Regions from separate parts of the Paenibacillus sp. JDR-2 genome, predicted to be linked through region 2. Evidence: a T-box and tRNA genes for the amino acid it is inferred to sense, from the RefSeq annotation. Region 2 holds a T-box; the other holds one or more tRNA genes.
The links. A T-box is a leader RNA that pairs with one kind of tRNA and senses whether it is charged. The one in region 2 lies ahead of PJDR2_RS09890 (tryptophan--tRNA ligase), so its partner is inferred to be a tRNA-Trp.
Positions count from the first base shown of each region.

Region 1: it has a tRNA-Trp gene. The T-box ahead of PJDR2_RS09890 (tryptophan--tRNA ligase) is inferred to sense a tRNA for this amino acid. The anticodon was not compared.

Region 1 is NC_012914.1:1,314,718-1,317,904, reverse strand. It holds gene PJDR2_RS05790 (spore germination protein) at 1-1,167, opposite strand, end outside; tRNA gene PJDR2_RS05785 (tRNA-Leu) at 1,335-1,416, opposite strand; tRNA gene PJDR2_RS05780 (tRNA-Arg) at 1,429-1,505, opposite strand; tRNA gene PJDR2_RS05775 (tRNA-Cys) at 1,523-1,596, opposite strand; tRNA gene PJDR2_RS05770 (tRNA-Gly) at 1,606-1,680, opposite strand; tRNA gene PJDR2_RS05765 (tRNA-Gln) at 1,686-1,760, opposite strand; tRNA gene PJDR2_RS05760 (tRNA-His) at 1,792-1,867, opposite strand; tRNA gene PJDR2_RS05755 (tRNA-Trp) at 1,890-1,963, opposite strand; tRNA gene PJDR2_RS05750 (tRNA-Tyr) at 1,967-2,050, opposite strand; tRNA gene PJDR2_RS05745 (tRNA-Thr) at 2,058-2,133, opposite strand; tRNA gene PJDR2_RS05740 (tRNA-Phe) at 2,160-2,235, opposite strand; tRNA gene PJDR2_RS05735 (tRNA-Asp) at 2,251-2,327, opposite strand; tRNA gene PJDR2_RS05730 (tRNA-Met) at 2,364-2,440, opposite strand; tRNA gene PJDR2_RS05725 (tRNA-Val) at 2,458-2,533, opposite strand; tRNA gene PJDR2_RS05720 (tRNA-Glu) at 2,615-2,689, opposite strand; tRNA gene PJDR2_RS05715 (tRNA-Ser) at 2,729-2,819, opposite strand; tRNA gene PJDR2_RS05710 (tRNA-Asn) at 2,823-2,898, opposite strand; rRNA gene PJDR2_RS05705 (23S ribosomal RNA) at 3,035-3,187, opposite strand, start outside.
Region 2 is NC_012914.1:2,267,380-2,270,566, forward strand. It holds gene PJDR2_RS09880 (alpha/beta fold hydrolase) at 1-251, shown strand, start outside; gene PJDR2_RS09885 (nucleotidyltransferase domain-containing protein) at 314-1,147, shown strand; T-box leader at 1,203-1,462, shown strand; gene PJDR2_RS09890 (tryptophan--tRNA ligase) at 1,515-2,510, shown strand; gene PJDR2_RS33120 (hypothetical protein) at 2,593-2,733, shown strand; gene PJDR2_RS09900 (hypothetical protein) at 2,797-3,187, opposite strand, start outside.

The DNA.
Region 1 (3,187 bases), 950 kb from region 2:
CACAACAAAGCTTGATATAGCCGTGATGGACACGACAATGACCATCGCTGCGGAAACAATCCCGGCATCAACAGCTGCCTGTCCAATAACCAATGTACCGACAATCGAAATGGCCTGCCCCATTGTTCTTGGCATGCGAACCCCAGCTTCACGTAGGATCTCGAACGTAATCTCCATAATCAGCGCTTCGATAAAAGCGGGAAAAGGTATCCCCTCCCGTTGGGCAGCAAGTCCAATGAGCAGTTGAGTAGGAAGCATTTCCTGATGAAAGGTCGTTATGGCTATATATAGCGAAGGCCCTAACAAGGCAATAAAAATCCCCACAAAACGAAGAATCCTTATTAGCGAGCTGATATCCGCGCGCTGGTAATAGTCCTCTGCAGAATGCATGAAGGAAATAAACAGTGCTGGAACGACAAGAACATGAGGCGTTCCATCCACCAATATCGCCACTTTGCCTTCGAGAAGCTCGGCAGCGATGACATCCGGCCGTTCGGAGTTATACATGGTCGGAAATGGACTATAAGCGGAATCCTGAATGAGTTCTTCGATATAGCCGCTTTCCAGTATCCCGTCAATATCAATTCTGGTTAGTCGGTTACGCACCTCATCCACGATCTTATCGCTTACGATCCCTTTTACATACATAATGGAGACACTAGTCTGAGTCACTTTCCCTATCCGCATATTTTCCAACCATAAATTGGGGTTCTTTATTTTTCTTCTGACCAATGCCGTATTTGTGCGAATGGATTCCGTAAACGATTCTTTTGGACCGCGGCTAACCGTTTCCGTCATTGCCTCTGATACCGCGCGGTCTTTAATCCCATTCATAGCAATGGACAAAATTTTAGTGCTATCCCAAATAAGAATGACGTGACCTGAAAACAGATCATAATACATCGTTTCCGTCGATGTCACTTCTTCTACGTCTCCCGCAGTCAGCAAGTCCAGAAAAGGATGTTGATTCGTATCAAGCTTAGGAAACTCCACCATTAAAGTCTCCAATATAAAATCCTGAACAGATCCCGCATTTACCAGCCCATCCGCATAAAACAAATCCACTCTTTGAGAACGGTCGGCATATTCGATTTGAAATTCCTTAAAAACAATATCGTTACTATTTCCGAGTTTTTCTTTAATAGCTGAAACATCGATCTGATTCATGCTGCATCACATCACCTGTATTTGATAGTAATCAGTATGGTCATCCCCCATTCGATATAAACAAAAAAGCACCTAGCGGAGGTTGGTCCGTCAGGTGCTTATAAAGTATTTAACATGCAAAAAACGCTGACTGTACAAAGTACAATCAGCGCAATCATTTCAATATTTGGTGCCGGTGAGAGGACTCGAACCTCCACGGTTTCCCTCACGATTTTGAGTCGCGCGCGTCTGCCATTCCGCCACACCGGCATTTAGTAAATATGGCGTGCCCTAAGAGATTCGAACTCCTGACCTTTTGATTCGTAGTCAAACGCTCTATCCAGCTGAGCTAAGGGCACATTTATTGAAATAATTGTGGAGGCGCCACCCAGACTCGAACTGGGGGTAAAGCTTTTGCAGAGCTCTGCCTTACCACTTGGCTATGGCGCCACCTAATTATGGAGCGGAAGACGGGAATCGAACCCGCGACCCTCGCCTTGGCAAGGCGATGCTCTACCGCTGAGCCACTTCCGCATAAATGGCTGGGGATCAAGGATTCGAACCTTGGAGTGACGGAGTCAAAGTCCGTTGCCTTACCGCTTGGCTAATCCCCAACAAAAACCTTTTTTTAAATCTTAGTGAAAATGGGGCGATCGATGGGACTTGAACCCACGAATGCCGGAGCCACAGACCGGTGCGTTAACCCCTTCGCCACGACCGCCATACTCACTATAAAAATTATCTGGCAGGGGCAGCAGGAATTGAACCCACACCAAAGGTTTTGGAGACCTTTGTTCTACCTTTAAACTATGCCCCTAAGTGGTGGAGGGTGATGGATTCGAACCACCGAACCGTTAGGAAGAGATTTACAGTCTCCCGCGTTTGGCCACTTCGCTAACCCTCCGTAAAACTGGTGCCGGCGATAGGAGTCGAACCCACGACCTACTGATTACAAGTCAGTTGCTCTACCAACTGAGCTACACCGGCATATTAACTTTTCCAACCATCTAACATGGTGGCTCGGGACGGAATCGAACCGCCGACACGAGGATTTTCAGTCCTCTGCTCTACCGACTGAGCTACCGAGCCTGATGTTTGATTAAATGGCGGAGCTGACGGGATTCGAACCCGCGGTCTCCTGCGTGACAGGCAGGCATGTTAGGCCTCTACACCACAGCTCCACATCGAATTCTCGGTAACAACCGAAGATAAAGTTTTGGTTGCGGGGGCAGGATTTGAACCTGCGGCCTTCGGGTTATGAGCCCGACGAGCTACCGAGCTGCTCCACCCCGCGTCATTATGAATCTTATATGGTGGAGGCTGAGGGGATCGAACCCCCGACCCTCTGCTTGTAAGGCAGATGCTCTCCCAGCTGAGCTAAGCCTCCATATTCTCTCGAGCGACTTTTATAATATATCACATTCAAGTCTGCTTGGCAAGAACTTTTTTATTTCTTTTTTTGTAAAGATGGTGACCCGTAGGGGATTCGAACCCCTGTTACCTCCGTGAAAGGGAGGTGTCTTAACCCCTTGACCAACGGGCCTTACTTATTACGTAGCAATCTGCTATGTAAGAGAAATTATGGCAGAGAGGAAGGGATTCGAACCCTCGAGACCCGGTTAGAGCCTACACGATTTCCAATCGTGCTCCTTCGACCACTCGGACACCTCTCTATATGGCTCCCCGAACAGGACTCGAACCTGTGACAACTCGATTAACAGTCGAGTGCTCTACCAACTGAGCTATCAGGGAATATATTCAAAGCTTGCGCCTTGAAAACTGGATACGAAAGTTTGAATTCCTTAAGTGTTCCGATTGTTACACCGGGGTCCCCGAAAAGTAATCGGAATAAGCTATAACGCTTAACTTCACTTTTTGGGGGTTGTTTTAGGATAAGCCCTCGACCGATTAGTATTCGTCAGCTCCACACATTGCTGTGCTTCCACCCCGAACCTATCAACCTCGTCGTCTTCAAGGGGTCTTACTAATTGGGAAATCTCATCTTGAGGGGGGCTTCACGCTTAGATGCTTTCAGCGCTTA
Region 2 (3,187 bases):
CCCTGACATCCAATGCGCTGTCCTCGCAGCTGCTTATGCATTCGTCCGTCGTTGTGGTTCCCGGCGCGACCAATACGTTGTTCATTGACCAGCCGCAATTTACGTTTGAACGGATTCACGAGTTTATTACGGATCCAACGCAAGTGGTAACGGATTACGCCTCCTTCGAATGTCATGTCGCGAAATACGTCATGCAGTATTTCAACGATGCTTTTGAACAGGTTTTGAACAAAAAGGCGGTACAGGCTTAAGGCCTGTATCGCCTTTTTTGGTTTATAATAGAACATAATTGCTCATAGGATTGGTGAGAATCATGGACATGGAGAACACGATTTCGAATATAGTTGACCAACTGAAACAAATAAAAGGCGTAACGGCTATTGTTCTTGGCGGTTCGAGAGCCAGGGGAACCGAGAATCCCCATTCCGATATTGATATCGGTATCTATTACGATTCCGGCCTAGGGCTGGACATCCCGCAGCTTCGCCAAGCGGCTGCTGGAATGGACGACGAGCATCGAGATAACGTTGTGACCGAAACAGGCGAGTGGGGACCATGGATTAATGGCGGGGGCTGGCTGAAAATCAATCATATTTCCGTCGATTTCCTCTACAGGGATCAAAACAAAGTGTCGCAAGTAATCGAACAAGGCATGAGCGGGGAGATCACCATGGATTACCAGCCGGGACATCCTCATGGATTCGTGAATTCGATTTATTTGGCGGAGGTCGCGCTATGCAAAGTATTATGGGATCCTTCGGAAATCGTAGGCCAGTTGAAAAGCAGAACAACTCCTTATCCTGCAGCACTTAAAAAAGCGATTGTCCAAAGGTTTTTCTGGGAGGCGGGCTTTTCTCTCGAAAATGGATACAAGGGTATCTACAAGAACGATTTATCATATATTGCCGGTTGCTGTTTCAGGTCTGTGGCTTGCTTGAATCAGGTATTGTTTGCAGTTAACGAAACCTACTCGATGAATGAAAAAGGAGCCTCTGCTATCGTCGATTCGTTCGCTATTGCACCACGTCATTATTCCCGTAGGGTAAATGAAATCTTCGCTTTGATCACAGAGGATCCGGATAGCTTAAAGAACGCCTTGAATCTGCTGCGGGAACTCATTGAGGAAACTGAACAACTTATTAAGTAAGTATTTGACAAATCTATGCGTTCTGTTGTAAAAATGTAATAACAAAATTATATACCAACTTGCGATGATGAAGAGAGTACGCATAACGAATACTCCAGAGAGCTGATGGATGGTGCGAATCAGTGTAGGGATTATGCCGAAGTGGGCTTCTGAGCATCCAAACCGAAACAAGATTTTGAGTAGGCTTTGGCGAAAGTCTCGTCGTTACAAGAGACGCGTATTCCAGCATCCAGCATGCGTCGATACGTCAAAGCGAGTCCGATTTGCGCGAATCGGGCTAACGAAGGTGGTACCACGGGGTTTCTCGTCCTTTTCCAAGGATGAGAGCCCCTTTTTTTATTTCTAAGTTGAAGAAGGGAGCAAAAACATGAGCACTGTATTAACGGGCATCAAACCAACAGGAAGAGTGCATATCGGCAATTACATCGCGGCAATAAAGCCAGCCCTGGAAATTGCCAAAAAGCAGGATCGCACAGCTTTGTATTTTATCGCGGATTATCACGGTCTAACGTTTATTCAAAATCGGGATGAGTTTAACGATCTTTCTTACGGGATTGCGGCGACGTGGCTGGCTTTGGGGCTTAATCCGGAGCAGGTTGTATTTTACCGCCAATCCGACGTACCGGAGATTTTCGAGCTTAGCTGGATTCTGGCCTGCATGGCGCCAAAAGGTCTGATGAATCGTGCTCATGCTTATAAGGCGGTCGTGGATAAAAACGAGCAGCTAGGCGTGGATACCGATACCGGCGTTAATATGGGCCTGTTTACTTATCCGATCTTAATGGCGGCGGATATCTTGCTTTTTCAGACGGATCAAGTTCCGGTCGGCAAAGACCAGATTCAGCATGTCGAAATTGCAAGGGATCTGGCGGAAGCCTTTAACCGCAACTATGGCGAGACCTTTAAGCTGCCTAATTATATCGTGGATGAGCAAACGGCCGTGATACCGGGACTGGATGGACGGAAAATGAGCAAAAGCTACAACAATACGATTCCGCTGTTTGAGTCAGCCGACAGCTTGATGAAGCTGATTAGCAGAATCAAGACCGATTCTACTCCGCCGCATGAACCTAAAGATCCTGATACCTCGAATATTTATCTGCTTTATAAAGAGTTTGCTACGGATGAGCAAATTGAAATATTACGGAAAAAATTCCAAAGCGGTATAAGCTGGGGGGAAGCGAAGCAGGAGCTTTATCAGGTTATGAATGCTTTCCTGGAGGAGCCGCGGGAGAAATATAATCAATACATGGCGGCAAAGGACCAAATCGATGATATTCTGAGTGAAGGCGCAAGGAAAGCAAGAGCTATAGCACAACCTTTGCTGGAGCAGGTAAAATACAAGTTGGGGAGATACAGGTAATAGGCAAACCTCAGATGAGACATCCGCTACCTTTACGGTGAACGGAGAACCTTTTCCGGCGTTTGGATTCCAGGTTGATAACATGGATGAGCTGCGTAAGAAAGTAACGGACGGCGGCGTTAGGGTGCACGGCGATTCGCTGGCTGAGCCTGTTGAGGAAGGTAGAAGATTTCTGAAAATTTATGATCTGGACGGAAATTTAATCGTTGCGCATACAGCCTAGAAATTGAAGGGAAAGAAGAAAACTCTACTTCCTCCTGGTGAGGTAGTAGAGTTTTCTTTCTATTTAAATTCGATTGTAGGATTTCAAAGTGATAAGGCTCTTCAGAGTCTTATAAGCCCGCCATTCCAATCTTGCCATTTCACTTGGCGGTTCCCATTGGATTTGCCATCCACCGTCTTGTGCCTGCTCGGATTCCAGCACGTTCAAGTGAGCCTCAATAACCTCATCCGAAAAAATCTTTCTGCAATACGAATCGGAAGCAGGAGCAAAATCTAGAGGAGTAAGTCCGTAAGATTGAGGCGGAGCTTCCAAACAGAAGTAGCTCGCCTTAAATAGTTCATCGGATAGCTTGGCAAATAGTTTGTTTACTTCAACGGTTTGAGGGAGGCTTTCAAGCAGACAGAATGCGGTAATAATCGTATGAGAATCCTCATAATGAGAAGAAGAGATATCG